Aliamphritea ceti: one gene and its partner. The protein of the gene in region 1 interacts with the protein of each later gene in a pairwise test. Links are inferred from orthologs where the notes say so. Each region holds a gene or a part of one and is shown on either strand. Other genes may lie near its edges.

Region 1 (3,727 bases):
GAAAGGCGTACTGAAAGCGGTTGCTGCTATTAACGGTGAGATCCGTAATAGCCTGGTAGGCATGGATGTTACTGATCAGCGTGCGCTGGACAATAAAATGCTCGAGCTGGACGGTACTGAGAACAAAGCTAAATTGGGTGCAAATGCTATCCTGGCGGTGTCTCTGGCGGCTGCTAAAGCAGCAGCTATTAGCAAGAATGTTGAGTTGTATGAACATATAGCTGATCTGAACGGTACTGCTGGTCAGTTCTCTATGCCTGTACCAATGATGAATATTCTGAACGGCGGTGAACACGCTGATAACAATGTTGATATCCAGGAGTTCATGGTTCAGCCGGTTACGACGGATAATTTTGCTGATGCACTGCGTTGTGGCGCGGAAATTTTCCATGCGCTGAAAGCTGTGCTGAAAGCACGTGGTCTGAATACTGCTGTCGGTGATGAAGGTGGTTTCGCACCTAACCTGGGTTCTAACGAAGAAGCGCTGGTTGTCATTAAAGAAGCTGTAGCAAATGCCGGATACGAGTTGGGCAAAGATGTTACTCTGGCGCTGGACTGCGCTGCATCTGAATTCTACAAAGACGGCAAGTATGATCTTTCCGGTGAAGGTAAGGTATTTGATTCCGAAGGTTTCGGTGACTACCTGGCTAACCTGACCGAAAATTATCCGATCGTTTCTGTTGAAGATGGTCTGGATGAGTCTGATTGGGACGGTTGGGCAAGCCTAACCCGTAAGATTGGTGATAAAGTACAGCTGGTCGGTGATGATCTGTTTGTAACTAACACTAAGATTCTGTCCCGCGGTATTGAACAAAACATTGGTAATTCAATCCTGATTAAGTTCAATCAGATTGGTTCTTTGTCTGAAACTCTGGATGCCATTACGATGGCGAAAGATGCAGGCTTTACCGTTGTTATTTCGCACCGTTCCGGTGAAACTGAAGATACAACTATTGCTGACCTGGCAGTAGGTACAGCAGCAGGCCAGATCAAAACTGGTTCACTGTGTCGTTCTGACCGTGTTGCTAAATATAACCGTCTGTTACGTATTGCTGAACAGTTGGGTGATAAAGCCGTATATAACGGTTTGAAAGAGATTAAAGGTCAGGCATAACACTGACTGAGTTTTAAAAACAAGGGGGCGGAATGCCTCCTTTTTTAACTGAGGATCGGCGTCGATATTTTATGTTTCGCTGGCTTGTTTGGATTTTAATTATTGCCGTCACCGGCCTGCAGTATCGCCTTTGGTTTGGTGAGGCGAATTTGCGTGAAGTTTGGGCGCTGCAATATGAAATTCAGAATCAGCAAACTGAAAATGATCAATTAGTCGAGCGTAATCATCGTCTTCAGGCTGAAGTAAAAGATCTTAAAAAAGGTCTTGCTGCGTTGGAAGAGCGTGCCCGTAATGACTTAGGTATGGTGCGTGAAGATGAGACTTTTTTTCAGTTAATCCCCGGCAAGACATCATTGCCTGATGATGCTCCCTGATAGTTTTATTCCCTGGATATATCAATGACCACAGCGTTTCCAACAGAACTGAATTATGCCTACGGTGAGCCGCAAGCGACGGCGGTGATTCGTCAGCATCCTGAGGATTTCCAGGTAACTGAAAACCTGGCATTTGAGCCAGATGGCGCAGGTGATCATGTTTATTTGTATATTCGTAAAACGGGTGAGAATACTGATTGGGTTGCCCGGCAGTTGGCGAATTTTTGTCAGGTAAGCCCGCGTGAAGTTGGTTATGCAGGTAAGAAAGACCGACACGCAATAACAGAACAATGGTTTAGTGTACATATGCCAGGCCGGTCACCACTTACCTGGTCTTTGTTTGGAGGTGACTCCATTCAGGTTCTAAAGGCAACAAAGCATGGTCGTAAACTGCGTCTGGGCAGCTTGACGGGTAATCGCTTTGCCATTCGCTTGCGTAATGTTACTGATGCTGATGCTGTTATTCAGCGTTGTGAACTGGTACGTCAGGGGGTTCCAAATTACTTTGGCGAGCAGCGTTTCGGTCATCACGGTGGCAATCTCGTTAAAGGTGCTGCCTTGATCAAAGGCGAGTATAAAGAGCGACAGAAGCATAAGAAAGGGATGTATATCTCGGCAGTGCGCTCTTTCCTGTTTAATCAGGTGGTTTCTGCTCGTTATGCAAATGCAATCACACCGATGACGGGTGATGTTCTTATGCATCAGGGGAGCCAGAGTTGTTTTGTGTTTGATGCCCAAGATGCAACGATTACAGAACGTTTAGAAAATCTGGAAGTTCATCTGACAGCTCCAATGTGGGGGCGTGGGCGTTCTATCTGTACCGATCAGGCATTTGAGTGGGAAATTGCACAGTTGGATGCTTATCAGGAGTTGCAGTCCGGCCTGGAGAATTTGGGGCTTAATCAGGAGCGGCGTGCGTTACGTTTATTGCCGCAGCAGCTCGAAGTGACTAAGGAAGCAGACGATCAGTTATTACTAAGCTTTGATCTGAGCGTTGGTTCGTTTGCAACCAGTGTGTTACGGGAAATTTGTCAGGTAGAAAACGCGCAGCGTGGAGAGTTTTGATGCGAATTTTACTGTCTAATGATGATGGTGTGTATGCCCCGGGTTTGGAGATGTTAGCAACAACTCTGGCAGAAAGTTTTAGTATTGACGTTGTTGCTCCTGACAGAAACCGTAGTGGTGCCAGTAATGCACTGACACTTGACCGGCCTTTAGAGGCCCATCAGCATCACAATGGTTTTTACAGTCTTAATGGTACGCCAACGGATTGTGTTCATCTGGGAATTTCAGGTGTGCTTTGCGAGAAGCCTGATATTGTTATTTCAGGTATAAACGCTGGCGCGAATCTAGGCGACGATGTTATCTATTCAGGTACTGTAGCTGCTGCTATTGAGGGTCGTTATCTGAATCTTCCCCCGATTGCTGTTTCTATGCTGGGAAGTCATCCAGATAATTATCAGGCTGCAGCCATTATTATTCAGCAGCTACTGGCTGATATTCATAGCTTGAATCTGGCGCCCCGTACAGTTTTAAATATCAATGTGCCAGATAGGCCGTTAGAAGATATTAAGGGCATGCAACTGGTAAGGTTGGGGCATCGGGTACTCGCTGATACTCCTGTAGAATCTGTTGATCCGAGAGGTACGAAGCGCTATTGGATTGCAGGTGCCGGTGCAGCAGCAGACTGTGGCCCTGGTACGGATTTTTATGCGGTTCAGGAGGGCTATGTAGCCATTACTCCGCTGAATGTTGATATGACTCAGTATTCAGGAATGGATAACTTAAGCCATTGGCTGGAAAATCTGAGTGACTGATTATTAGTATGTGGTTTGCTGTTTATTTGATGGTAAAGAACAGAGTGTCTAAGGAGTTGTTTTGAATAAATTACAGTTGCAGGGAATCGGTATGACCTCGCAACGCACCCGCAGCCGTTTAGTGCAGCGGTTGCAGGATCAGGGCATTATTGATCCGCAGGTGCTGGATGTGATGGCAAGTACTCCCCGACATATTTTTATTGATGAAGCTCTGTCACACAGAGCTTACGAAGATACAGCTTTGCCAATAGGTTTTAACCAAACAATTTCTCAGCCTTATATAGTCGCTAAAATGACTGAGTTACTGTTAGCTGAAGGGGCTTTGAAAAAAGTTTTAGAGGTTGGTACAGGATCTGGGTATCAGACAACTGTGTTGGCTCAGCTGGTTGATCAGGTGTATAGCGTGGAGCGTATTCGTCCAT
Region 2 (2,998 bases), 600 kb from region 1 along the record:
CCGGCATATGAAACACCTCTTCAGCCAGTTCTACCGCACCTTCCATCTTAGCGGTACCACCGGTAAGCACGATGCCTGCAGCTACCATGTCTTCAAAACCACTGCGACGTAACTCTGCCTGAATCAGCGTAAACAACTCGTCATAACGCGGCTCAACAACCTCTGCCAATGCCTGACGGGATAAATCCCTGGCTGGCCGGTCACCGACACTGGCAACCTTAATCATTTCCTCTGGCCCGGTTAACTGCGCCAGACAGCAGGCATATTTTTTCTTCACATCTTCCGCATGCTGAGTAGGTGTACGTAATGCCATCGCAATGTCATTTGTTACCTGATCGCCAGCGATCGGAATAACTGCGGTATGACGTATAGCACCAGCAGTAAAAACGGCAATATCTGTTGTCCCACCGCCCATATCGACCATACAAACGCCGAGTTCTTTCTCATCCTCAGTCAGCACGGCATAGCTTGACGCCAACTGTTCCAGCACACTGTTATCAACCTCGAGACCACAACGCTGCACACATTTTTCAATATTCTGCACAGCATTCACCGCACCGGTAACCAGATGCACTTTAGCTTCCAGACGCACACCAGACATGCCTAAAGGTTCACGGATGCCCTCCTGGTTATCGATAACGTATTCCTGAGGCAGAATATGCAATATCTTCTGATCTGCCGGAACCGCTACAGCCTGAGCAGCATCAAGTACTCTTTCAAGATCATATTCCAGAACTTCTCTGTCACGGACTGCAACAATCCCATGAGAGTTCATACTCTTAATATGACTTCCTGCAATGCCCACCGTCACTGAATGGATTTTACAGCCAGCCATTAACTCAGCTTCTTCCACCGCTCGCTGAATTGACTGCACTGTCGACTCTATATTTACCACTACACCACGCTTAAGACCGCGGGATACATGCGAGCCAATACCAACAATATCAATCCCACCATCAGGACTGATCTCTGCAACCAGACAGACCACCTTAGAAGTACCGATATCCAGGGCGACAATCATATTATTTCCAGGCTCATTCACGAACTACCTACCCACTTGTCTCGTATCTGCCACTAACCTAACCCAGCAGAATTATCCGGTTGTGGCCGCCATTTAACCGCCACACCATTTTCATATCGAACATCAATACGGTCGACTCGACCCGCTTCAATGTCATCCTTTAACCTTAACTGATACAAGCTGACAAACCGCTCCAACCTGCCTACTAAATCTTCTCGCCCCAGCACCAGTGTCACGCCATTTTTCAGCTTTAGTGACCATGCCCCTCTCGCTTCCATCTGCAGAGAGTCCACCTGTAATTGCAGATTCCGCAACCGCTGACTCAACTCATAATATTGCGCCATCATCTGAGCGGTATTACTTGATGGCCCTTCCAACAAAGGTAACTGCTGATACTTCTCTGCATCTTCAGGCCAAAAAATATCGCCTTCGTGATTCAGCAAACCATTACCACCCCAGCGCGCTACAGGGACCTCTTCTTTTACTTCCAACACCAGACTAGCAGGCCACTGACGTTCAACATTTACCTGAAACACCCAGGGATGCGCCTGTGCTTCATCTTTTACCCGCGCTATATCGGTTGACATTAGCCCCCCATCTACAGCTGCCAGACTATTGTTTGCCAACTCTGTTTTATCCAAAAAACGCGTCTGACCTTTAACCGTCAAATGCGTAACAGGCTGATCCAGCCACACATATACTTTTTCAACTGCACTGTTTGCCAAAGATGCAAACACCAATACTGCAGTCAATAAAGTCACAGGCTTCAACCACCAGTCGGTTTGCCATGAAACAGAGAATCGCCAGGTATGCTTTTCAGTTACCACAGACTCAGGCTCAACCCGGGTACGCGAAGCACCCCTCGGAGCAGGGCTCACCGGTTCCTGAGCATCTGTGGCAGCCATACTTACAACGTTCCCTGCAAAATACTCACAACCAACTTTTCAAAACTCATTCCAGCTTTACGAGCAGCCATTGGCACCAAACTATGGTCAGTCATACCTGGCAAAGTATTCACTTCCAGTAACTGGAAGCCCACCCCTGGCAACTGCATAACATCAACTCTGCCCCAGTCCTTACAGCCCACCATATTGAAAGCATTAACCGCTAAAGCCATTAGTTCAGTTACTTCGGCTTCACTCAATTCATTATCAAAATGATACTGAGTTTCTTCCGATTGATACTTCGCTTCAAAATCATAAAAATCATTAGGCGTTTCAAGGCGAATGACAGGTAAAGCCTCACCGTTTACAACTGTCACTGTAAACTCAGGGCCTTCGATCCATTGTTCAGCTAATACTGCTCTGTCATATTGCACAGCTTCAGTAAAGGCAGCCTTCAAACCAGGCAAATCGGTTACCTTACTCATGCCGATACTGGAACCTTCATGAGCAGGCTTAACGATTATCGGAAATTCTAAACGTTCAGCCACTGCTGCAAAATCAGTATCCGCAGTAAGCAATTCATACGCCGGTGTCGGCATACCTGCACCCTGCCAGATTTGCTTACATTTAACTTTATCCATACCCAGTGACGAAGCCATCACACCGCTGCCGGTATAAGGCTTATTCATAATTTCCAGCAACCCCTGTAAAGTTCCGTCTTCGCCGCCCCGTCCATGTAAGATCAAAAAAGCCCGGTCGAACTCAGCATCCATCAATTGCTTAACCGGTGATAATCCGGCAACCAGATTTTCACCGTCGCCACACAGATCCAGTCCGAAGGCATTTACACCAGCATTCAGTAAAGCTTTAAGAACTTCAGCACCACTTTTTAGCGATACTGACCGCTCAGCTGAATTACCACCATAAATCACCGCAACCCGGCCAAACTGACCAGCTAATTGCGCATCAATTCGAAAATCTGCCATGTCAGACCTCCTGCACACTGCTTAAATCAAGCGATTTAAGGCGATGTGCCAACGCAGTAATATCACCTGCCCCCTGGGTCAGTAACAAATCTCCTGGCTGTAACAGG

The links.
Region 2: the proteins of ftsB (region 1) and OCU49_RS06855 interact in binary tests that used the Escherichia coli proteins (3 or more experiments, as listed by UniProt). The link is inferred for Aliamphritea ceti from one-to-one orthologs.

Annotation. Positions count from the first base shown.
Region 1 is NZ_AP025282.1:889,282-893,008, forward strand. What follows is about bases 1-2,817. They hold ftsB (cell division protein FtsB), read left to right. Parts: upstream 1-1,146; coding sequence 1,147-1,488; downstream 1,489-2,817. Other genes in these bases: eno (phosphopyruvate hydratase), read left to right, coding at 1-1,114; truD (tRNA pseudouridine(13) synthase TruD), read left to right, coding at 1,513-2,553; surE (5'/3'-nucleotidase SurE), read left to right, coding at 2,553-2,817. In the rest of the region: more of surE, read left to right, coding at 2,818-3,305; OCU49_RS04035 (protein-L-isoaspartate(D-aspartate) O-methyltransferase), read left to right, coding at 3,397-3,727. UniProt on the Escherichia coli protein: Essential cell division protein. May link together the upstream cell division proteins, which are predominantly cytoplasmic, with the downstream cell division proteins, which are predominantly periplasmic.
Region 2 is NZ_AP025282.1:1,490,091-1,493,088, reverse strand. It holds OCU49_RS06855 (cell division protein FtsQ/DivIB), read right to left. Parts: upstream 1,927-2,998; coding sequence 1,075-1,926; downstream 1-1,074. Other genes in the region: murC (UDP-N-acetylmuramate--L-alanine ligase), read right to left, coding at 2,893-2,998; OCU49_RS06850 (D-alanine--D-alanine ligase), read right to left, coding at 1,929-2,891; ftsA (cell division protein FtsA), read right to left, coding at 1-1,021. UniProt on the Escherichia coli protein: Essential cell division protein. May link together the upstream cell division proteins, which are predominantly cytoplasmic, with the downstream cell division proteins, which are predominantly periplasmic. May control correct divisome assembly.